DNA from 2 places in the Rhizobium sp. UFLA01-1127 genome. Region 2 is predicted to be linked to the other one. Evidence: riboswitches for the same ligand, from Rfam matches in the RefSeq annotation. Region 2 holds a riboswitch; the other holds the start of a gene.
What was found. A riboswitch is a leader RNA that binds a small molecule or an ion and turns the genes downstream of it on or off. The one in region 2 is predicted to bind S-adenosylmethionine.
Positions count from the first base shown of each region.

Region 1 (9,798 bases), on a different contig from region 2:
GGCTTTCCGCCCCCGTTTATCATTTGAAGCGCAAGGCGAGACTTCTGTCCCGCCAGCAGAATATTCCCTTGCACGCCGCGCTGGATCGCATCGCGGCCGGCGAGGGTTTTTCAGGCTGGAGTTTGCTTTCGAGCAAAACGAACGCAGCCGTGCCCGTCGGCGAACTGTATGCACGTTTGAGCCCGGGCGATCTGGTGCTGGTCGGAGCCCGGCCCGGACACGGTAAAACGCTGATGAGCTTGAGGCTTGCCGTCGAAGCCATGAAGGCCGGCAATCGCAGTGTCTTCTTTACGCTGGAAGACACGGAAAAGGTCGTTCTGGATCGCTTCCCGGTGATCGGCGCCGATCACGCGGAATTTGTGTCGCTGTTTGAATTCGATAATTCTGATGCCATCAGCGCCGACTATATCGTCGAGAGGCTGGCCCACGCATCGCGCGGCACGCTGGCGGTGGTCGATTTTCTGCAGCTGCTGGATCAGAAGCGGGAGAAGCCTGACCTGATGATCCAGGTTCAGGCGTTGAGGGCGTTTGCGCGCCACAAAGGCGTGACGGTCGTCTTCATCTCGCAGATCGACCGCTCCTACGATCCGGCGCTGAAACCTGTGCCTGACCTGAAGGATATCCGCCTGCCGAACCCGCTGGATCTGGCGCTGTTCGACAAGATGGTGTTCCTGAACAACGGCCGGGTCGAATTCAGGGCCGCCGGCTGACGGACTGCCGCGTCCTGCCATTGGCCCGTGGGGGCAGGTCGAGCCGCCTGGAAAAACACCCGGGCGGCTCGGTCGATGTCAGGCGGAAACCTGCGCCAGGGCGCGAGCGAAATCCTCGACCAGGTCTTCGCTGTCCTCGATGCCGGCGGAAAAGCGCACGGTGCCTGGCGAAATGCCCAGTTCGGCGCGAGCCTCGTCGGTGAGGTTCTTGTGCGTCGTGGTGGCCGGATGGGTGATCAGGCTCTTGCTGTCGCCGAGATTGTTGGAGATCTTCACGATATCAAGCGCGTTCTGAAGCTTGAAGGCTGCTTCCTTGCCGCCCTTGAGCTCAAAGGCAACCAGGGTCGAGCCGCCGCTCATCTGCTTGGCGATGATATCGGCCTGCGGATGGTCGTTGCGGCCGGGATAGATCACCCGGGCGACCTTGTTGGTCTGCTCGGCGAGGAAATCGGCAATCTTCGCGGCGTTCTTCGTCTGTTGGGCGACACGCAGCGGCAGCGTCTCGATGCCCTTCAGCAGCGTCCAGGCGGTAAACGGCGACATGGCCGGGCCTGTGTGGCGGAAATAGTCCTGCAGGTTCTCGTCGATCCACTGCTTGTCGGAGAGGATGACGCCGCCGAGCGAGCGGCCCTGGCCGTCGATATGCTTTGTGGCGGAATAGACGACGATATGAGCGCCGAGCTCCAGCGGCTTCTGGAAGAGCGGCGTCGCGAAGACGTTGTCGACGACGACTTTGGCGCCGATCTGATTGGCGAGCTTGGCGACGGCTGCGATATCGACCACTTCCAGCGTCGGGTTGGTCGGGCTTTCGAGGAAGAAGACCTTCGTGTTCGGGCGGATGGCCTTTTCCCAGTTCTCGGTGAAGCGGCCATCGACCAGCGTGCATTCGATGCCGTATTTCGGCGCGAGCGTCTCGACCACCCAGCGGCAGGAGCCGAAGAGGGCGCGGGCTGCGACGATATGGTCGCCAGCCTTTAGCTGGCAGAGGATGGCGGCGGAGACGGCGGCCATGCCCGAAGCAGTGGCGCGGGCGTCTTCAGCGCCTTCCAGCGCGCACATGCGCTTTTCGAACATATCGTTGGTGGGGCTGCCGTAGCGGGCGTAGATGAAACCGTCCGTCTCGCCCTTGAAGCGGGCTTCCGCCGCCTCGGAGGTGTCGTAGACGAAGCCCTGGGTCAGGAAGATCGCTTCTGAGGTCTCGCCGAATTGCGAACGGAGCGTTCCGTTGTGTACGAGCTGGGTTGCGGGGCGCCAAGTCTTGCTCATGCCATCACCACTTTCAAAACAAAAAAACCGGCCGCGAAAGCAGACCGGTTCAGCCCCGGTCTTTTTAGCCACTTGTTTAACGTGGCTGCAAGCCGACCGGCCAAATCACCACGGGATAAGTTGCAATACTGCCGTTGACGGCTTGCGTCAATTCCCCGAGTTTGGTTTTGTCTGCGACAAATTATGAGAGAAGCATGATGGTTCGCAATACTGGAATTCTGGCCGATCGCGCCATCGCAGCGCTCTTCGAAACGGGGCGGCTGACGAGCGAGAGGGAGCTGGACGTCGATCAGATCCAGCCGGCAAGTCTTGACCTCAGGCTCAGTTCCCATGCCTTCCGCGTGCGCGCCAGCTTCATGCCAGGTCCGTCGCATCTGGTCGCCGACAAGCTCGACCGGCTGAAGCTGCATGTGATCGATCTCTCCGAAGGCGCGGTGCTTGAAACCGGCTGCGTCTATATCGTGCCGCTGATGGAGCGCCTCGACCTGCCCGAGAATATGTCGGCCTCCGCCAATCCAAAGAGCTCTACCGGCCGGCTCGACATTTTCACCCGCGTCATCACCGACCGGGCGCAGGAGTTCGACAAGATCCCGGCCGGCTATTCCGGCCCGCTCTATCTCGAAATCAGCCCGCGCACCTTCCCGATCGTCGTTCGTCGCGGTTCCCGCCTGTCGCAGATCCGCTTCCGCGTCGGCCAGGCCCTGCTCTCCGAGCCGGAATTGCTGGCGCTGCACGAGACCGAAACGCTGGTTGCCAGCAAGAAGCCGAATATCACCGGCGGCGGCATCGCGCTGTCGATCGATCTGGCCGGCGACAAGGAAGGGTTGATCGGCTATCGCGGCAAGCACCACACGGCCGTCGTCGATGTCGACAAGAAGGCCCAGCACGATATTTTCGATTTCTGGGAGCCGCTCTACAGCCGCGGCCGCACCGAGCTGATCCTCGATCCCGATGAATTCTACATCCTCGTTTCGCGCGAGGCGGTGCATGTGCCGCCGCATTTCGCCGCCGAAATGACACCCTTCGATCCGCTGGTCGGCGAATTCCGCGTCCATTATGCCGGCTTCTTCGATCCGGGCTTCGGCCATGCGCCGGCCGGCGGCCGCGGCAGCCGCGCCGTGCTGGAAGTGCGCAGCCACGAAGTGCCTTTCATCCTTGAAGACGGCCAGATTGTCGGCCGTCTGATCTACGAACACATGCTGGAGCAGCCGAGCAGCCTCTACGGCTCCGGCCTCGGCTCGAACTATCAGGCGCAGGGCCTAAAGCTCTCGAAGCACTTCCGGCTGTGATCGCATAGCGGCGGCCTTGACAGAGGCCGTCAACTGTTGGACATCTCAAGGTGTCAGGCGGGTGTAGCTCAATGGTAGAGCAGCAGCTTCCCAAGCTGAATACGAGGGTTCGATTCCCTTCACCCGCTCCAAAATCTTCATGCTAGAAACGGTCTCTTCGCCTTCAGCGCTTCTGTCAGCGCTTCGCCGAAGGTGGCGATCGGGCGTGCGAGGCGGCCCGCCGGCGGGCGGTGCACCAGCCAGTTGACGACTTTCGGGCTGAAATCCGGAGCCTCGATAATTTCGACCGAATCGCGCCAGCGGCTGTCGGCCAGTGCGGCCGGCGTCAGTACGCCGATGCCGAGGCCGCGCGCAACCAGCGACATGCGCAGATCGGCGCTCATGGCTTCGACCCCGACGTCGAAGGGCAGGCGCTCGGCTTCGAAGCGATGTTGGATGTAGGCGCGGAAGCCGCAGCCGCTCTGGTTCATGATCCAGGGAAAGCGTGAAAGCTCCTCAAGCTTCGGTTCCTTGGGAACGCCGAGCGATGGTGCGGCGGCGAGGATAACGGCGTGGACCCCGAGCATATCGCCGATGACATTGTCCGGCGGCTGCAGCCCTTCCGCCAGGCAGACGGTTGCCGCATCGAGCTGACTGTGGGCGACCTGCTCTATGAGCTGCGGCGACCAGCCGGTGACGATGCGCAGCGTCAATTGCGGAAACTGGCTGCGCAATTCGTCGAGCGGGGCCGATAAGGCCGCTTCGGAGAGATAGGGCATGATCCCGAGGCGGAATTCGCCGCCGATCGTGCCGCCGGGCGAGACGCCGGCCTTGAGATCGTCGAGCGAACGCAAGACGCGGCGTCCATGCTCATAGGCTTCGCGTCCTGCTGCTGTCGGTCTTAGCGGTTTCGACTGCCGATCGAGGAGGGCGATGCCGAGACTGTCTTCCAGATTCTGTATGCGCCTTGTGATGCCTGGCTGCGTCAGGTTGATGCGTGCGGAGGCCGATACGATCGATCCGGTCTCCACGACGGCGACGAAGGCCTCGAGATCATGAATGTTCATGAGGAACTCGCATAATCATTATTATTTCATTTCAATTGCCGCATTATGCAGCAAGGCGATAAACATGGCTATCTTTATTATCAAAAATTATTGGAGAGCCTATGTCCACAAGAGAGCCCATGTCGCAGGTTCGCGAACGCACGGCGAACGAGCTGCCGGAGGGTGATGTCTCCACGGCGGCCGCCGCTCCCTCGACACTGCTGTTTGCCGTCGCCACCGGCGTCATCATCCTCAATCTCTTTGCGCCGCAGACACTCGTTGGCATCGTCGGCCCATCGCTCGGCTTTTCCGAGAGTGGTGCGGGTCTTGTGGCCATGTCGTCTTTGCTCGGCTATGCCGCAGGTCTCTTTTTCCTGGTGCCGCTGGCCGATCTGATGGAAAACCGCCAGCTGGTGCTGCGCATGCTCTTGTCGGCCTTGGTCATGGCGATCGCTGCCGCCTTCGCGCCGACCGGGTGGAGCCTGTTGATTTTCCTGTTTCTGCTCGGGGCAGCCTGTTCCGCGATCCAGATCCTCGTGCCGATTGCGGCAGCCATGGCGCCGCCCGAGCATCGCGGCCGGGTCATCGGCAATGTCATGAGCGGCGTGATGATCGGCATCCTCGTGTCGCGGCCGCTGGCAAGCCTCTTTGCCGATCTCTGGGGCTGGAGGAGCTTCTATGCCATCAGCGCCGTGACGCTTGCGCTTCTGGCGGCTGTGCTTGCGCTGCGCCTGCCCGAGAGACGTCCGTTGGTCAGCGCGAGCTACGGAGCCCTTATCGGTTCGCTCTTCCAATTGCTCTATGAGGAACCCGTGCTGCGGCTGCGCGCTTTCACGGCGGCCCTGATGATGGCGAGCTTCAGCCTGTTCTGGACGTCCGTCGCCCTGCGCCTGGCGCAGCCGCCATTCTCGCTCGGCCAATCCGGCATCGCACTGTTTGCGCTGGTCGGTGCCGGCGGTGCCGCTGCGACATCAGCCTTCGGCCGCATGGGCGACAAGGGCTGGACGCGGACGGCGACGCTGGTCGCGCATTCGATCGTGCTTGCGGCCATGGCCTTGGCCGCGTGGGTTGGCGGGATAAGATCGGGTCATCCCATCGCGCTGCTGATCCTTCTCGGTGTGAGCGCCGTGATGCTCGATGTCGGCGTCACCGGCGATCAGACGCTGGGACGCCGCGCCGTCAACCTTCTGAAGCCGGAAGCACGAGGCCGCATCAACGGTCTCTTCGTCGGCATCTTCTTCCTCGGTGGGGCGCTGGGGTCGGCGCTTGCCGGCACGGCATGGAATTGGGGCGGATGGATTGCCGTCTGTGCGGCCGCTGCGGTCTTCGGCCTTATCGCCCTCGTCACGGCCTTTTCCGCACGGGCGTGAACGAAGCAAGCGGACGGACGGCATAGGTCGTCCGCCCCGTCATCATCCAAGCGCACATCGAGACGCGTCACTGCCATTCGTCCGGCTGTGACGCGCAATGGCGGCAATCTCAGAATTCCGTCCAATCCGCATCCTTGCCCGGCGTCGTTGGCGGATTGGCACCGAAGGCGCTCATCAGTTTCTGGCCGAGTGCGCGGGCCGGCGAAGGCCTGGGGCGCACTTTAGCGGCATCCGCAGCCCGAATGGCCGGACCAGCGGCCGGCGGAGGCGCCTGGCGGGCAGCAGCCCGCGGAGCGATGGCTGCAATGGGTGCTGTGGATACCCGCATGGCATCGCCGCCATCCGTGCGGAATTGAGCGAGCAGACTTGAGAGCGAAGCGGCTTCCGTCGCCAGGCTGTGGCTCGCGGCCGTGCTTTCTTCGACCATAGCGGCATTCTGCTGCGTGCCGTGATCCATGGTATTGACCGCAGTATTGATCTCCTGCAGACCCGCCGATTGCTCGCGCGACGCCTCGGCGATCGCATGCACATGCCGGGTGATCTCCTGTACGCCCGAAACGATGGTATCGAGCGCCTTGCCGGTTTCGCTGACGAGACCGACGCCAGTGCGCACGTGCGTTTCGGAAGTGGCGATGAGGTCCTTGATCTCCTTGGCCGCATTGGCGGAGCGCTGCGCAAGTTCGCGCACCTCCTGTGCAACGACGGCAAAACCCTTGCCTGCCTCGCCTGCGCGAGCCGCTTCGACGCCGGCATTCAGCGCAAGGAGGTTCGTCTGGAAGGCGATGTCGTCGATGACGCCGATGATGTTGCTGATTTCGCTCGATGATTTCTCGATCTTCTGCATGGCTTCGATCGCATTGCGGACGACTTCGCCGGAGCGTTCCGCATCGGCGCGCGTATGGGCTGCAAGCTCGCTTGCCTCCTGCGTGCGCTTGGCCGCGTCCTTGACCGTGGTGGTGATCTGCTCCAGCGCGGCGGCCGTTTCCTCGACGGAAGCGGCCTGTTGTTCGGTGCGCTTGGAAAGCTCGTCGGCCGCGTTGCGGATTTCGCCGGCTCCGGCGCTGATGGCGCGGGCATTGGTGCCGACAGCCTGCATGGTCCCGTTGAGCTTCTGGATCGAGTTGTTGAAGTCCTGGCGCAACTGATCGAGGTGCTCGACGAACCGGTTGTCGATACGCGTGACGAGGTCGCCTTCCGCAAGGCGCTTGAGGCCGTCGCCGACTGCCTGGATCGCCTGCTGCAGATGGGCTGCCTCTGCAGCCTGCCGAGCCTCGCGCTGGGCGCGCTCGCTGTCGCTGAGGGTGCGATCCGCCTCGGCCTGCGCTTCCAGGCGCACGCGTTCCACTGCATTGTCGCGGAAGACGGCGACGGCGGATGCCATCTGGCCGATTTCATCCTGGCGCTCGCGGCCTTCGATATCGCTCGCGGTGTCGCCATCGGCAAGCGTCGTCATTCGCTGATGCAGCCGCATCAGCGGCGCCGCAATGCTTCTCTGCGCGACATACATGCCGAGGATGACGGCCAGCACCATCAATCCGCTGAGGGCAAGGAGCGTGTAGTTGACGGACCTGTTGAGATCGTCCGACAGGGCGTTGGCGCCGTCGTTCATCCGGTTTGTCAGCGCATCGTCGTTGGCTTGCAGGTCAGCGATAAGCTTGGGCAGCTTGTCGCTGATCAGGGTCATGCTCGCTTGCGCACCCTTGGCATCACCGTTCCTGCGCTGATCGATGGTCTTGCCGGTGAGCGCCTGCAATTCGTCGAGACCGGCAAGGATCGCATCGATCGACGTCTTTTCCGCCGGAACGAGGTTTTCGGCATGTTTCAGCCTGTCCCTGGCCTCATCGAAATGGCTGCTGCCGGCCGTCACGCCCTTGAATGCATCGCTGCCTTGGTCGAGGTTCAGCATCAGGCTTGCCTGCAGCACCGAAGAAAGCGCCGATGAGCTCGCGCGCGCGGCTTCCGTCGCCGCGACGGCCTCATTGTCGAGAAAGGCGCTGTAGGCCCGATCCGCCGTGCGGAATTCTCCGGCAACCTGCATCAGGCCAGCGAAGGAAATGACGCCCAGAAACAGGATCACGGCAAGCATTTTGGTTTTGATTTTCAGGTTCTTGAACATAGCGGTCCGCCTGCGAATGCCGTGCCTGTTGAAACGAGGCCAAGGGCCATTTCGCCTCGGATGAGCGGCTCTGGGCACCTCGCCTGATGTGGATGGGTAAAGCCGATTTTGCGTGATACCTTGCCAGGAAGGTCCCGACGACCTGCGTCATGCGGTCGGCGTTCGAGCCGATGTCGTCGATGGCGGCAAGTACAATCAACAGAGCTTAATCGACCGCTAACGGCAGAGGCTGCGCGGCCGAAATCCCCCATTAATTTTGTGCATGTTCAAAACTGCACAACCGGCCGATGCGCGCGATCTCCATTGTTCAGCCGGAAGGGGCGGACGCCATCATTGCATGGCGCGATATTCCCCCTGCGGCGTGACTCTGCTAAATCGGATTCGTGAACTGGAAATGTGCATCCACGACAGGAGGCCGTATCAAGACCATGCGTGTTTGCCTTTCGTCGACGATTTCCGCGGCCCGCCTTCTGGCAGGGGCAGCCTTGGTGGCGATGTCGTCTGCGCTGCCGCTTGCCGCCCAGGAGACGAAGCCGCAGAACCTGCCGATCCTGTTCGATGCGCGCGAGCGTCTGCCGAAGCCGGACCTGTCCTCGCTGGTCAGGCTGCGGTTCCTGACGTCGACCGACTTTCCGCCCTTCAATTTCCTCGATCAGAATGGCAAGCTCACGGGCTTCCATGTCGAGCTTGCGCGCAAGATCTGCGACGAACTCGCAATATCCGACAAATGCCAGATCCAGGCTTTGCCCTTCGGCGAATTGCAGGGTGCGCTTGCCGCCTCTCAGGGCGATGCCGTGATATCAGGCGTTGCCGTCACGCCTGAGCTGCGCAAGACCTTCGCCTTTTCGCGGCCTTTCCTGATGTTGCCGGCCCGCTTCGTGCGCAATCTCAAGGCATCGATCAGCGGTACGTCAGCCGCCTCGCTTGCGGGCCGCCCGGTCGGCGTCGTCAAGGGCACCGTGCACGAAGCGATGCTGGCGGCCTTCTTTCCGGCCATCAAGCCGGTGCCGTTCGACGATAAGGATACGCTGCTGGCCGCCGTCAAGGATGGCAGGGTCGATGCCGCTTTTGCCGACGGTTTGCAGCTTTCTTTCTGGGTCTCCTCGCCGGCGGCGGAAAAATGCTGTGCGCTGTTTGACGGCCCCTATCAGTCGCAGCAGTTTCTCGGGGAAGGCTTGACTATCATGCTGCGTCAGCAGGACGCCGATCTGACGGCCGCCATCAATCATGCGCTTGCCACGCTCTCGCGCGATGGCAGGCTGCAGGAAATCTATCTGCGCTATTTTCCCTATGGGCTCTACTGACCGGGGTAATTCCGGGGTGCGTAAGGCGGGAAAATGTGTCAGGCCTTGCGGTAGCGGGCGATCGCGCTGCGCTCGATGGCCGCGCAGGTCAGCTTGTCCAAGCCGAAACGGTCGCGCAGCAGGCTGAGCAGACGCAATTCCTCGGCCTTGACCGACAGGTCGGCCGAGGCGACTTCCACGGCAAGCGCATAGGCGGTATCGTAGAGACGCGCGGGCAGAGTGTCGCGCACGGTTTCGAGCACGATGTCGAGCCCTTCATTGCCTGAAAGCAGCTTGGCGCAGTCACGCGATACCGAAATCAGCTTCTCGTCGTCGAACCCCTTGAAGACCGGCAGGGCGTGAATAAGCTCCCCGATGCGGCTGAGCTCCCGGTCGTTCATCGTGCGGTCGACGGCCGAGGCCAGTACCATGACGTAAATCAAGGCCTCGTGAGCAGAAAGCGGCTTGTTCATGACAGGCGAAGTCCTCTGGATTGGCAAATTGAAAAGTCGCGCGTCTTTTGACAAAAGCTACTGCATAATTCCTTAAATCGGAATCGATTTGCGGATAAAATCGTGCAGCAGATTTAAAGTGCTGCCGCGCCGCGCGTCAGATCGGATTGAGCGGGTCTTCCTTGGGCGGGGGCGGCGCAAGCGTCGATTTTCCATTCTTGCGCGGATCGTCTCCATACATGCCGCGCTTCTTCTGCTTGGCCTCGTCGACAAGCGCTGCAAGCGGC
Region 1 covers NZ_JAUQTZ010000176.1:485-10,282, forward strand. The annotation lists gene Q4Q11_RS28445 (DNA helicase) at 1-710, shown strand, start outside; gene Q4Q11_RS28450 (O-succinylhomoserine sulfhydrylase) at 789-1,976, opposite strand; SAM riboswitch at 2,020-2,098, opposite strand; gene Q4Q11_RS28455 (2'-deoxycytidine 5'-triphosphate deaminase) at 2,171-3,265, shown strand; tRNA gene Q4Q11_RS28460 (tRNA-Gly) at 3,323-3,396, shown strand; gene Q4Q11_RS28465 (LysR family transcriptional regulator) at 3,403-4,311, opposite strand; gene Q4Q11_RS28470 (MFS transporter) at 4,431-5,660, shown strand; gene Q4Q11_RS28475 (methyl-accepting chemotaxis protein) at 5,770-7,776, opposite strand; gene Q4Q11_RS28480 (transporter substrate-binding domain-containing protein) at 8,205-9,080, shown strand; gene Q4Q11_RS28485 (tellurite resistance TerB family protein) at 9,119-9,532, opposite strand; partial or broken gene Q4Q11_RS28490 (thermonuclease family protein) at 9,669-9,798, opposite strand, start outside.
Region 1: linked by a shared signal. The riboswitch ahead of Q4Q11_RS28450 (O-succinylhomoserine sulfhydrylase) and the one ahead of metA (homoserine O-acetyltransferase MetA) in region 2 are both predicted to bind S-adenosylmethionine.

Region 2 (14,000 bases):
GTTACGCCGTCTTATCGTTCGCCAAGAAGTAACGGGTAAAATAGAACATTCCGCTAAGCGACGTGGTAAATGAAAACAACTTATACTTGGTGTGAAATTGCTATACTCTAGACTTTTCTGATTAAAATTTACCAAATGTAAGCCATCTAAATCGCAGCCCACGCATTAATATTATTCATTACTAATGTAAAGAAGCGGTACTTTTGGGAAAACCGCAGGTCCTAAGTCGGTTAACGTGCCAAAATTCGCCACAACGTTTGCGCTAGAAATACAATGTCAATCGAAGCGCGAGCAAAAGTATAGACGCTTGGTAACGAGTGCTAACCTTCCGGCGGATAAATGTGGGCACCACCCCTATAATCCGAAATCGAATAGCAGCCCTCGCCCAGTTCGTGAACCGAGCTTCGACCGATGTCGGCCTTCCCGTAGCCGCCGGGAATATCGAGAATATAGGTAGGCTGGCAGAGGCCGGAAATACGGCCGCGCAGCGCCGCAACGATTGCCTGTCCCTCAGCGATCGTCAGGCGGAAATGGCTGGTGCCGGGTGCAAGATCGGGATGGTGCAGATAATAAGGCTTCACCCGCGCTTCGACGAAAGCCTTCATCAGCGCCGCCAACACCTCCGGATCGTCATTGACGCCTTTGAGAAGAACCGACTGGCTGACGAGCACGATTCCCGCATCTACAAGCCGCGCACAGGCTGCCCGCGCCTCGTCCGTCATCTCCCTCGGATGATTGGCATGCAGCGCCACGTAAACGGTCTTGCCGCTCGCCTTCAGCGCCGCAATCAGTGCCGCGTCGATCTTCACAGGGTCCACGACGGGAACGCGTGTGTGGAATCGGACGATCTTCACATGGTCCATTTCGGCAAGCTGTCTCAGGATCTCTTCCAGCCGCCGCGCAGAAAGGACCAGCGGATCGCCGCCGGTCAGGATGACCTCCCAGATCTCCCTATGCTCCCGGATATAAGCAAAGGCTCCGTCAAGCGCATCTCCGTCCAACGTACCCAGCCCTTGTGGGCCGACCATTTCACGCCGGAAGCAGAAGCGGCAATAGACCGGGCAGACATGCACGGCCTTCAGAAGCACCCTGTCGGAATAGCGATGCACGATGCCTTCGACCGGGCTATGCGCATGATCGCCGATCGGATCGGCGCGCTCCTCGGGCGTGACGAGCAATTCGGCCGCATCGGGCACGAACTGACGGGCGATGGGATCGGCCGGATCCGCAGGGTCGATCAGGCGCGCGGCGGTCGGCGTCAGCGCCACGGCATAGCGCTCCGCCACCGCCTCCAGCGCAATCGCCTGATCGGCATCGATCAGCCCGGCGCGCTCAAGCTCGCCGACGGTCCGGATGGGGCGCATCAGGTTCATGGGTCATACTCCGCAACCGGCGCCCACAACACCTGTTCGATCCGCGAGGCACCGGTTGCCAGCATGACGAGCCGGTCGAAGCCGAGCGCAATGCCGCTCGCTTCGGGCATGACGGCGAGCGCTGACAGAAAATCCTCGTCCAACGGATAGGTCTCGCCATAGACGCGCTGCTTTTCGGCCATCTCGATCTCGAACCGGCGGCGCTGCTCATCTGCATTGGTGAGTTCGCCGAAGGCATTGGCAAGCTCGACCCCGCAGGCATAAAGCTCGAAACGCTCGGCGACGCGATGATCCCCGGCCGAAGGCCGGGCAAGCGCCGCCTCGGAGACGGGATATTCATCGAGGATCGTGACGCGGCCGAAGCCGAGATTAGGCTCGATCTTTTCGACCAGAACCCGGCTGAACAGATCCTGCCAGAGGTCGTCATCGGCAACACGAATGCCCGCCTTACGCATATCCGCCGCCAGACGTTCGCGATCCGTCGATCCGTCAAGGCCAATGGAGGCAAAGAGGTCGATGCCAGCATGGCGTTCGAAGGCCGCAGCAACGCTGATGCGATCGGGCGGCAGGAACGGATCGGTCTCGGCGCCGCGATAGGTCAGCTTTTTTGCCCCGACAGTCTCGGCTGCCAACGGCAAAAGCACGGAGCAGTCGGCCATCAGGGTCTCATAGCTTTCGCCTGCCCGATACCATTCCAGCATGGTGAATTCCGGATGGTGCAGCGGTCCGCGCTCGCGATTGCGGTAGACATGGGCAAAGCAGGCAATGCGCTCTTCGCCGGCCGCAAGCAGCTTCTTGCAGGCAAATTCCGGCGAAGTGTGCAGATAGAGCGGCAATGCCTTGCCCTCCGTCGTCAGCGCCTCGGTCTCGAAAGCATGCAGATGCGCCTCGTTGCCGGGCGACACCTGCAGTGTCGCCGTATCCACCTCGATGAAGTCGTTGCGCGCAAAGAAAACCCGCAGCGCCGCCTGAATGGCATTGCGGCCGATGAGGAACGGCCGCCGGTCCGCATGGACATTGCGTGTCCACCAGGGGGACGCTTTGCTCGTCTTTGGCTTCATTCCTAGCCTTCTTCCGCGCACCGGCTACGTTTGGGGGGTGGCAATTTCCGTTGATTTAGGGTAGTTGCGCCCCCAAGCAAACAATTGCTGCGTCTCGGAGAGCACTTCGACAGTCCCTCTACGACGCAAAACGCAGCGTTACAAGGAAGTCTTATGGTCAAGGTCATCGCCTCTTCGGTCCGCAAGGGCAACGTTCTCGACGTCGACGGCAAGCTCTACGTCGTTCTCACCGCACAGAACTTTCATCCGGGCAAGGGCACGCCGGTCACCCAGGTCGACATGCGCCGCATCGTCGATGGCGTGAAGGTGTCCGAACGCTGGCGCACCACCGAACAGGTCGAGCGCGCCTTCGTCGAAGACGTGAACTTCCAGTATCTCTATGAAGACGGCGAAGGCTTCCACTTCATGAATCCGGCCACCTACGACCAGGTCGTCGTCGATGTCGAAACCATGGGCGACCAGAAAGCCTATCTCCAGGAAGGCATGACCTGCATCCTGTCGATCCATGAAGGCGTTCCGCTGGCGATCGAACTGCCGCGCCACGTCACGCTTGAGATCACGGAGACGGAACCGGTCGTCAAGGGCCAGACGGCGTCCTCGTCCTATAAGCCGGCCATGCTGTCGAACGGCGTGCGCACCATGGTTCCGCCGCACATCAATGCCGGCACCCGCGTCGTCATCGCGACGGAAGACAATTCCTACGTCGAGCGCGCCAAGGACTGAGCATTCAAGCTCTCCGCCCATTGGGAAACGCCTCGTCCCCGTGACGAGGCGTTTTGCGTTCGGGCGGCTTGAAACCGCGCCGGTTTACGCCGATAGGCTCTATTGGTCACGCCAACAGGCTCTATCGCATGCTGGCTTTTTTCTCGCTCGTCTGTTCCGCTTTAGCGGGTTCGGCTTTGGCAGGTTCGGAAGGTGCATTTATTTCGATGCTGTGCTCTTGCGGAGCCAGGGCCTGCATATGCAGGACACGCGGTGACATCGCCTGCATATAGGCATCGGAACGGCCGATATAGATCATCGTCACATCCGTAAGCTCCGCCAGCATGGCGCAGGCCTTTGCCTGAACTTCGGCCTCCAGCCCCTCAAAAGCATCGTCGAAGACGATCCATCTCGGCTTTGCCAGTAACAGATGCGCAAAGCCGACGGCTTTCTGCTCCTCGGTATCCAGCAACCGGTCCCAGCGAGCCTGCGTGTCGAGGCGGCTCTTCAAGCGGCCGAGGCCCACCTTGTCCATAACGGCATCGACCGCAGCATCGTCATAGGCGTCCCTGTCGTCCGGGAAACAGATTGCCTCCCTGAGTGTGCCGCTCGGCACATAGGGCGTATGCGGCACGAACAGCATGTCTTCCATCGGCGGCAGGCTGACCGTTCCGGCGCCGCTGTACCATTGATGCGCCAGCACCTCGAACAGCAGTCTGCGGTTGACGCCATGATCGCCGTTGATCATGATGTGTTCGCCGGCATTGATCGTCACCGTTCCCTCGGCAATCCGGAAACCGTTCTCCGTGGCCTCGTCGCTGGTCTTCGTCGATACCTCCAGGTCGGTCCACACCATCGTACCGGGAGCGGCCTTGTCGAATACTAGGGTGTGCGGCATCGGCATATTGTCGTCCATCTCCATCAGCGCCTTGCGGAAATCGGTGACGCGCATCAGTGTGGCGCGCCACTCCGCGATCGGACCGAAATTGGCGACATACCAGCGCAGCGCCGAATTGACCTGATTGAAGGCGCCGACAGCCACCATGAGCTGTCCGAACGTCAGGCCGCCCGAGAAATAGGCGGGCGCGGCGACCAGGATCGGGATGATCAACACAAGCCAGCCGTAACCGGCGGAAACCCAGGTCAGATTGGTATTGGCGATGGCAAGCTGCCGGATGACGGCGAGCACGGCCGAAATATCGAGATTGATCCGCCGGCGCTCGTTCTCCTCGCCGCCGGCAATCGTGATCGCCGGCATATGCTCGCTGGCATGCATGAGCGCAAAGCGCAGCTCTGCCTCTTTGGAATAGCGATCGGCATTCAGCCGCACCAGCCGCCGGCCGACGAACTGGCTGAGGAATGAGGCCGACCCGGCATAGAGGATCGCCGCCCAGACCATATAGCCCGGAATGGAAAAGCTCATGCCGTTGACCTTGAACACCATGCCGCTGGACAACTCCCAGAGCACGCCGATGAAGCTGAGCAGCAGGATCGTCGCCTGCACGAGACCGATGGCGAGCCCGGTCGAGCTTTCGGCGAGATTGCGGGCATCTTCATGCAGCCGCTGATCCGGATTGACGCCGATGAGACCGGAGGAGGCGAGGCGAAGCGCACGCTTCGCCTGCAGCCATTGGTCGACGAGATCGCGCGCCAGCCCCTCGCGCATGTAGAGCGCGGTCATCTGGTTGAGCCAGGCCTGGACGACGTTGAGAACCAGCAGCGAACCGGCGATGATGCCGAAAACGCCGAGCTGGTGGAAAAAGGCGGAAATATCGCGCCGCGCCAGCGAATCGTAGAAGGGAGCATTCCAGCTGTTCAGCAGCACCTGGACATAAGCGGTGACCAGGATGATCACGAAGAGCGCGACGGTCAGGGAAATGATCTTGATCCGGACGGCAGAGTTCCAGAAAGCGGACAACATCATCCTCAACCGAAAGAAGAGGCTCAAATCATATCCGACCTGTTCGTTTCCCTGGATATTCGGCTTGGCTTGCGCTTCAACTGCCATCAGCACTTCCCTGCGACGCACGTCCCGTCAGTTAATCATGACCCGCCCTCATGTCCACCCTTGCAACAGATCGGTGCGATCACGTTCCTATATACACGGTTTCGCGTCTTGAACCGAATTAGGTCAGCAATTAGCCTGCACCCGAAAGATTGAGAAAGCCTTCCGATGCAATTTCAAGGAACTGCGGACTACATCGCCGACAAGGACCTGATGGTTGCCGTCAATGCCGCCATCAGGCTGGAGCGTCCCCTCCTCGTCAAAGGCGAGCCAGGTACGGGCAAGACCGAGCTTGCGCGCCAGGTGGCGGCCGCCCTTGGACTCGAGCTTATCGAATGGAACGTGAAGTCGACGACCAAGGCCCAGCAGGGCCTCTACGAATATGATGCCGTTTCGCGCCTGCGCGACAGCCAGCTCGGCGACATCAGAGTCCATGACGTCCGCAACTATATCAGGCAAGGCAAGCTCTGGCAGGCCTTCACCTCGCCGAAGAAGTGCGTACTGCTGATCGACGAGATCGACAAGGCCGACATCGAATTCCCGAACGATCTCCTGCAGGAACTCGACCGCATGGAGTTTCATGTCTACGAAACGAGCGAGACGATCCGGGCAGCTGTCCGTCCGATCGTCGTCATCACATCGAACAACGAGAAGGAACTGCCGGACGCCTTCCTGCGCCGCTGTTTCTTCCATTACATCCGCTTTCCTGAGATGGAGACATTGACCCGCATCGTCGAGGTTCACTATCCCGGCATCAAGCAGGCCCTTGTCCATGCGGCACTGACGCAATTCTTCGAGATCCGCGACGTGCCGGCCCTGAAGAAGAAACCTTCGACCTCCGAAGCCCTCGATTGGATCCGCCTATTGGTCGCCGATGATGTCGATCCGGAAACGCTCCGCGCCGATGCGAGGACCGCATTGCCGAAGCTTCATGGCGCTCTGCTGAAGAACGAACAGGATGTACACCTTTTCGAACGGCTGGCTTTCATGGCGCGAGGGCAGGGCAAGTAATGCAGCCGGATGCCATCAAGGTATTGATTTATGCCCTACGGGGCGATGATCTTCTTGTTTTCGACGAGCCGGATTTTCCGGTCATCGAGCCGCAGGTGCCGGGCGGCACGGTCGAAGATGGCGAAGATCTGGCGCTCGCAGCCGCGCGCGAATTCGAGGAGGAAACGGGCCTCTCTTCGGGCGTTCTGCAAAAATTGGGCGTGCAGGATTACCGCTTCGAGCGCGAGGGGCGCACCCATCATCATCAGCGGCACTACTTCTGCTGCAATCTGCCGGAGACGACACCCGACACTTGGCGCCATTTCGAGATGACGCCGTTTGACGGCGGCGAACCGATCTGCTTCCGGTTCTTCTGGATCTCGGCAGCAGAAGCGCGTGAACGCCTCGGCTATGGAATGCATGCACTTCTAGACCGTCTGTAAGCGACAATCGGCATCGGAACGCGGCCGCTGGCCCCGCAAAGCTTGGCCATTGACCCGCCGCACCGGCAGGTTTATGGATTTCAGCCTGTGGTGATTTGGCCGGCCGGCTTGCAGCCACGTTAAATAAGTCGCTAAAGGGCCGCGTGCGGACCGGTAGCGATTCATCGCGGCCGGTTTTTTTGTATTTGGCGAGTGAAACGATGCCCATCAAGATTCCCGATACGCTGCCCGCATTCGAAACCCTTCAGAGCGAGGGTGTGCGCGTGATGACCGAAACGGTGGCGTTCCGTCAGGATATCCGCCCCCTTCAGATCGGGCTTCTCAACCTCATGCCGAACAAGATCAAGACCGAGGTCCAGATGGCGCGCCTGGTCGGCGCATCGCCGCTGCAGGTGGAGTTCTCGCTGGTGCGCATCGGCGCGCACAAGGCCAAGAACACCTCCGAGGAGCATCTGCTCTCCTTCTACCGGACCTGGGATGAAGTGAAGCACCGCAAGTTCGACGGCTTCATCATCACGGGCGCGCCGATCGAGCTGCTCGACTATGAAGATGTGACCTACTGGGAGGAGATGCAGCAAATATTCGACTGGACGGCCACCAATGTGCATTCGACGCTCAACGTCTGCTGGGGCGCGATGGCGGCGATCTATCACTTCCACAAGGTGCCGAAATACACGCTGACCGAAAAGGCCTTCGGCGTCTACCGCCACCAGAACCTGAAGCCCTCGTCGGTCTATCTCAACGGCTTTTCCGACGATTTCGCCGTGCCGGTCTCGCGCTGGACGGAGGTGAAACGCGCCGATATCGAGAAAGTGCCCGGCCTGCAGATCCTGATGGATTCGAGCGAGATGGGCGTCTGCCTCGTGCATGAACAGGCCTGCAACCGGCTCTACATGTTCAATCACGTGGAGTATGATTCCACCTCGCTGGCGGATGAGTATTTCCGGGATGTGAATGCCGGCGTGCCGATCAAGATGCCGCACAACTACTTCCCGCACAACGACCCGGAAATCCCCCCGCAGAACCGGTGGCGCAGCCACGCGCACCTGTTCTTCGGCAATTGGATCAACGAGATCTACCAGACCACGCCGTATGATCTGGAGGAGATCGGCCAGGAAAGGACTTGAGGCTTGTTTATTCCCTTCTTCCTGAAACTCAAGGAAGCGAAGGTTCCGGTGACGCTCCGGGAATTCCTGTCGCTACTTGAGGGAATGGAAGAGGGGATAGCCGATTACGACGTCGAGGCCTTCTACTATCTGGCCCGCACGACGCTCATCAAGGACGAGCGCTTCATCGATCGCTTCGACCAGATCTTCGCCGACTATTTTCGCGGCGTCGAAGCGATCGGCGGCAATGCCGATGGAGAAGCGGTGGAACCGGCCGCCATTCCCGTCGAATGGCTGCGCAAGCTCGCCGAACGGCATCTGACTGAAGAGGAAAGAAAAGAGATCGAGGCCCTTGGCGGCTTCGACAAGCTGATGGAGACGCTGTGCGAGCGGCTGGCCGAGCAGAAGGGCCGGCATCAGGGCGGCTCGAAATGGATCGGCACGGCCGGCACCTCGCCCTTCGGCGCCTATGGCTACAATCCGGACGGCGTGCGTATCGGCCAGGAAAGCTCGCGCCACCGCCGCGCGGTAAAAGTCTGGGATCGGCATGACTTCCAGAATCTCGACGACGGCGTCGAGCTCGGCACCCGCAACATCAAGGTGGCGCTGAAGCGTCTGCGCCGCTGGGTGCGCGAGGGGGCGGCCGAGGAGCTGGATCTCTCCGGCACCATCCGCTCCACCGCCGAGCATGGCTATCTCGATGTCCGGACGCGGCCGGAGCGCCGCAACGCGGTGAAGCTCCTGATGTTCTTCGACGTCGGCGGCTCGATGGACGATCATATCCGCGTCGTGGAAGAACTCTTCTCCGCCGCCCGCGCGGAATTTCGTCATATGGAATATTTCTACTTCCACAACTGCCTCTATGAAGGCGTGTGGAAGGACAATCGCCGCCGGCGCGTCGACATCACGGCAACGTCCGATCTGATCCGCACCTTCGGCCCCGACTACCGCGTCGTCTTCGTCGGCGATGCATCGATGAGCCCCTACGAAATCACTCAGCCGGGCGGCTCGGTGGAGCATTGGAACAAGGAAGCCGGCGAGGCGTGGCTTGCCCGGATGACCGGCCATTTCCGCAAATGCATCTGGCTGAACCCCGTGCCGGAAAACTACTGGGGCTCTACGACCTCGATCTCCATCGTCCGCCGCCTGATGAGCGACCGCATGTATCCCCTGACGCTCGGCGGGCTGGAGAAGGCGACGAGGGAATTGTCGCGCTGAGCTAAGTTCTCTCCGAGCGGCTGGGGCAAAGTTGGCGAACCGAAACGCCACTAAATTACCACAACCATTTGTAGAGAATGAGGCACATTGGATAACCCCACGGATCGCAGGGGAAGTTGGTGGAGATGCGGGTGCGCCACGCCATTAGATTACTTTTCTTCATTTCAACCATTTTGCTGATCTCGCAACAGGCGAGGTCTGAAGAAGGCGGCTTCTCGGGGCAGTGGGAACAGACCTGCTCCAACGCCGGCTCCTGTGAAAAATGCCGTATGGGAATAATAAGGCATGGCAGATTTATGAGGATAAGCGCGAATTACGGCTGGAGCGCCACGGCGGAAACCGGCAGCTACGGAAATGTCGGCTACGCGGCAGGCATGGGGCGCTGGAGCTCATATATGGAAAAATGCAGTCAAAAAGCGTTCCATATCCTTCTTGCCGTTCGCGGGGACAAGCTGACCGTAATCGTGATGACCGAAAAAGCGGTCGGCTCGAACCAGCTGATAAGAGCACTTTTCAGCAGACGGACAGCCTATCCTCCTTACGACCGGGCACAGCAGATGACGACAAAACCGCACCCACCTGTCGCATGCCCTGCACATTTGCGGCGCAATTTGCCCGTCTGAGGCTGTTGGGGAAAATATTCAGCCTTGATCGCCCTCTCCGCGCCCCTAACTTTCGCCATCGGACCGGTTGCGGAACGGCACGAATGGAGGCAGGGTCTGGCCTTGCATACTCAAAAGCAATGGATGAGTTGATATGACGGAAAGCACTTTGCAGCGGGAACATTTTGGAACGACGGCCGATGGAGATACCGTCTATCGAGTCAAGATATCAGGTGGCGGCCTGACCGCCCATATCATGTCATGGGGCGCGGTTATACAGGATCTCCGCCTTGACGGCCACGAGCCCTCGCTTCTGCTCGGTTTTGACAATTTCCCTGATTATCCCGCCCATTCCTCCTATTTCGGCGCCACGCCCGGCCGCTGCGCCAACCGCATCGGCTCCGGCCGCTTCACGCTCGACGGAAAGCAGTACCAGCTGGAGCTCAATGAGAAGGGCGTCACGCATCTGCATGGCGGCAAGGACAACATCGCCAAGCGCAACTGGACCATCGTCGAGCACGATACCGACCGTGTCGTCCTGAAGATCGTCGATCCCGACGGCCGCGCCGGCTATCCCGGCAATTGCACGATCCAGGCGACCTATCGCGCGCATGGCAATGGCGAGCTGTCCGTCACCTACGAATCGACGACCGACCAGCCGACGCTCGCCAATGTCTGCCAGCACGCCTATTTCAACCTCGACGGCCGCGACGATGCGCTCGGCCACGACATCATGATCGCCGCCGATCACTATACGCCGACGGACGACAAGCAGGTGCCGACGGGCGAGATCCGCTCCGTCGATGGCACGGCCTTCGATTTCCGCGAGATGTCGCCGATGAAGCGCTTCGAAGGAAGCGAACAGGCGCTCTACGATCACAATTTCTGCCTCTCCGGCGAACGCACCGTCAAACGCTCGGTCGTGCTCGCCCGCAGCGTCAACTCCGGCGTATCGCTGGAAGTGCGCACCACGGAGCCCGGCGTGCAATTCTATGCCGGCTTCAAGCTCGATGTGCCGGTTCCCGGCCATGACGGCCGCAAGATCGGCCCGTTCGCCGGCTTCTGTCTGGAAACGCAGATCTGGCCTGACGCCATCAACCACGAAGGCTTCCCCAATGCGGTGCTCCGCCCGGGCGAGGTATTGCGGCAGGAAACGGATTACATCTTCACCAAGAACTGAGGCCGAGCATGATGCCGAAAAATGTAAACGGTTTTCGGACGACATCATGCTCTACCTCCTTGATTCCAGAGCGAATTCAGATTTCAGGCCGAACGGAACTGAAATCTGAATTCGCTCTGGAGCAGGCCTTGCTCTCGTGAATTTCGGCCGGGTGTCCAAAGCGCCCGGCCGATTCTTTTTTGCACTGCAGCCAGATTCATCTTGTGAATTGGTCCTAAATAGGTTCTATATAGGAGATATGGATAGAACCAGTTTGATCGCCGAATTGAACAATCGCGGTCTCAGCGACGGGACCGGAAGCGGGCCGCTGTACAAGCGCCTGGCGCAGGCATTGACGGGCCTCATCCAGGAAGGGCTGCTCAAAGCCGGAACGGCGCTGCCGGGCGAGCGCGATCTCGCCGGCGCCCTGCAGATCGGCCGGGTGACGGTCAGAACCGCCTATCGCGACCTGCTGGCCTCCGGCGTCATTGAATCGCGTCACGGCAGCGGCACCTTCGTCTCGGAGCATGTCGAGCGCATCGAGCAGCCGCTCTGGCGCCTTTCCTCCTTCTCTGCCGACATGCGCTCGCGCGGCCGCGAGCCGGCTGCTCGCATTCTCCAGCGCAGCATCAGTACACCGGCTCCAGAGGAATCCTTCCTTCTTGGCCTAGGCGTCGATGAGCCTGTGCTGCGGCTCGACCGGCTGCGCCTGGCCGATGGTCAGCCGCTGGCCATCGAGCGCGCTGTGGTTCCCATCAAGTTTCTGGGCGAAAATGCCGTATCCGAAGGATCGCTCTACGATGCGCTGGCGGCTAACGGCTTCAAGCCCGTGCGCGCCCAGCAAAGGCTGACCGCCGTGACGCTCGACCCGACATCCGCATCGATCCTGACCGTCAAGGCAGGTGCGCCGGCACTTCTGATCGAGCGCGTTTCCCGCCTGGCAGATCAGCGCGTCGTCGAATACACCCGCTCGCATTATCGTGGCGATGCCTATGATTTTGTTGCCGAATTGAGAATTGGAGATGACCTATGAGCAAGACCCAATCCCTGATGCTGACGGAGGCTGGACAATCGCCGGAGGTTGTCGCAACCCTGCTTGAAAAGGAAAAGCCCGCTTTCGCCGAGATCGCGAAACTCTTCTCTTCCAGCCGTCCGTCACTGATCACGACAGCGGCGCGCGGCTCTTCCGACCATGCGGCCACCTTCTTCAAATATCTCTTCGAAATCTCCTGCGGCATCCCCGTCGCTTCCGTCGGCCCGTCGATCGCCTCGGTCTATCGCGCGCCCCTTCACCTGAAGGGCGGTATCCATTTCACGGTGTCCCAATCCGGCGGCAGCCCCGATATTATCGCCATGCAGGCAGCCGCCAAGAAGGGCGGCGCCACCACGATCGCCGTCGTCAACGTCACCGACAGCCCGCTTGCCAGGGAAGCCGACATCGTGCTCGGCCTCAATGCCGGCAAGGAACAGAGCGTCGCCGCCACCAAATCCTTCATCGCCTCCGCAGCAGCCCTTGCCGGCGTGACCGCTGCGGTGTCGGAGGATAAGGCGCTGACCGATGGCCTTGCCAAACTGCCGGAAGCGCTTGCCGCAACCGCGGGCATTGACGGCAAAGCGGCTGAAGACGTGCTCTTCGACGCCTCCTCGCTCTATACCGGCGGCCGCGGCCCTGCATTCGCCATCGCGTTGGAGGCCGCCCTGAAGGCCAAGGAAACCGCCGGCATTCATGCCGAAGCCTTCTCGCTGGCCGAATTGATGCACGGCCCGATGCGCCTCGTGCAGCCTGGATTCCCGATCGTCGCCTTCTCGCCCGACGATGCCGCCTTCGCCAAGAATGCCCAGGCCCTGGAACGCCTGCAGAAGCTCGGCGCAACCGCCGTTTCCTTCTCGACCGCGCCGCTCGCAGGCATCAACCTGCGCATGCCGACGACCGGCAACGGCCTGCTCGACCCGCTGGTATCGCTGCTGTGCTACTATCGCCTCATCGAGTCGGTGACCCGGCGCAAGGGCTTCGATCCGGATAAGCCGGCTAATCTTCTCAAGGTAACGGAGACCATGTGATGGACTACAAGGTCTTTACCGGCGCCCGCATCTTCGATGGCGACCGTTTTCATGAGGACAGCGCGCTGGTGATCGGCAATGGCCGCATCCATGCCATTACGAGCGCCAATGATGTGCCTGACAACGCCGAAACCATCCAGCTGAAGGGCGGCGTCCTGTCTCCGGGCTTCATCGACGCCCAGGTCAACGGCGGCGGCGGCCGCATGCTGAACGACGAGCCCTCGCCGGAATCCATGTATATGATTGCTGAGGGGCATCGTCCCTATGGCACGACTTCGCTGCTGCCGACCCTCATAACCGATGTCGCAGCCGCCACGACGGCGGCAATCGAAGCGGCGGTCGAGGCCGTGAAGGCCAACCGCGGCGTCGCCGGCCTGCATCTGGAAGGCCCGCATCTGGCGCCGGCCCGCAAGGGTGCGCATCTCGCCGAACTGATGCGCCCGGTCGAAGACAGCGACGTCAAAACCTTCATCCGCGCCCGCGAGGCGATCGGCACGCTGCTGGTGACGATCGCGGCCGAGCAGGTCACCGAGCGGCAGGTGCAGGCACTCGCCGAAGGCGGTGTCATCGTCAATATCGGCCATAGTGATTGCACGGCCGAAGCCGCCAATGCCCGTTTCGATGCCGGCGCGCGTGGCGTTACACATCTTTTCAATGCCATGAGCCAGATGGGCCATCGTGCGCCCGGTCTGGTCGGCGCGGCAATCGACCACCCCGCTCCCTGGTGCGGCATCATCGCAGACGGCCATCATGTCGAGCCGACGGCGCTGCGCGTCGCGCTGCGCGCCAAGCGCGGGGAAGGCCAGCTGTTCTTCGTCACCGATGCCATGTCGCTGGTCGGCACCGATCTTCCGAGCTTCACGCTGAACGGCCGCACCGTCTATCGCACCAAGGGCGGCTATTGCTCCAAGCTGACGCTGGACGACGGCACGCTGGCCGGTTCCGATGTCGATATGGCCTCGACGATCCGCTACGGCGTCAACGTCCTCGAGCTGCCGCTGACTGAGGCCTTGCGCATGGCGACATCCTATCCCGCCCGCTTCCTCCGGCTTGCCGACCGTGGCCAACTGACGCCAGGCACCCGCGCCGATCTCGTTCACATCAACGATGGCATCGAAGTCACCGAAACTTGGATCTCGGGCCAGCCGTCGGCCTGAATACGCAGAGAAGGAGGCGCGGCATGACCGCAGTCACGGACAGCTATTTCTCCGCCCTCATCCGCCGGCTGGAAACCCTGCGTGAAACGCTGGCCGAACCCATGTCCAGCGCTTCCGCCGCCA
Region 2 covers NZ_JAUQTZ010000020.1:35,855-49,854, forward strand. The annotation lists gene Q4Q11_RS07360 (lysine-2,3-aminomutase-like protein) at 321-1,373, opposite strand; gene epmA (EF-P lysine aminoacylase EpmA) at 1,370-2,434, opposite strand; gene efp (elongation factor P) at 2,588-3,157, shown strand; gene Q4Q11_RS07375 (ABC transporter ATP-binding protein/permease) at 3,279-5,144, opposite strand; gene Q4Q11_RS07380 (AAA family ATPase) at 5,310-6,152, shown strand; gene Q4Q11_RS07385 (NUDIX hydrolase) at 6,152-6,574, shown strand; SAM riboswitch at 6,652-6,729, shown strand; gene metA (homoserine O-acetyltransferase MetA) at 6,775-7,701, shown strand; gene Q4Q11_RS07395 (vWA domain-containing protein) at 7,705-8,898, shown strand; gene Q4Q11_RS07400 (hypothetical protein) at 9,030-9,521, shown strand; gene Q4Q11_RS07405 (aldose epimerase family protein) at 9,655-10,680, shown strand; gene Q4Q11_RS07410 (GntR family transcriptional regulator) at 10,919-11,692, shown strand; gene Q4Q11_RS07415 (SIS domain-containing protein) at 11,689-12,720, shown strand; gene nagA (N-acetylglucosamine-6-phosphate deacetylase) at 12,720-13,877, shown strand; gene Q4Q11_RS07425 (SIS domain-containing protein) at 13,901-14,000, shown strand, end outside.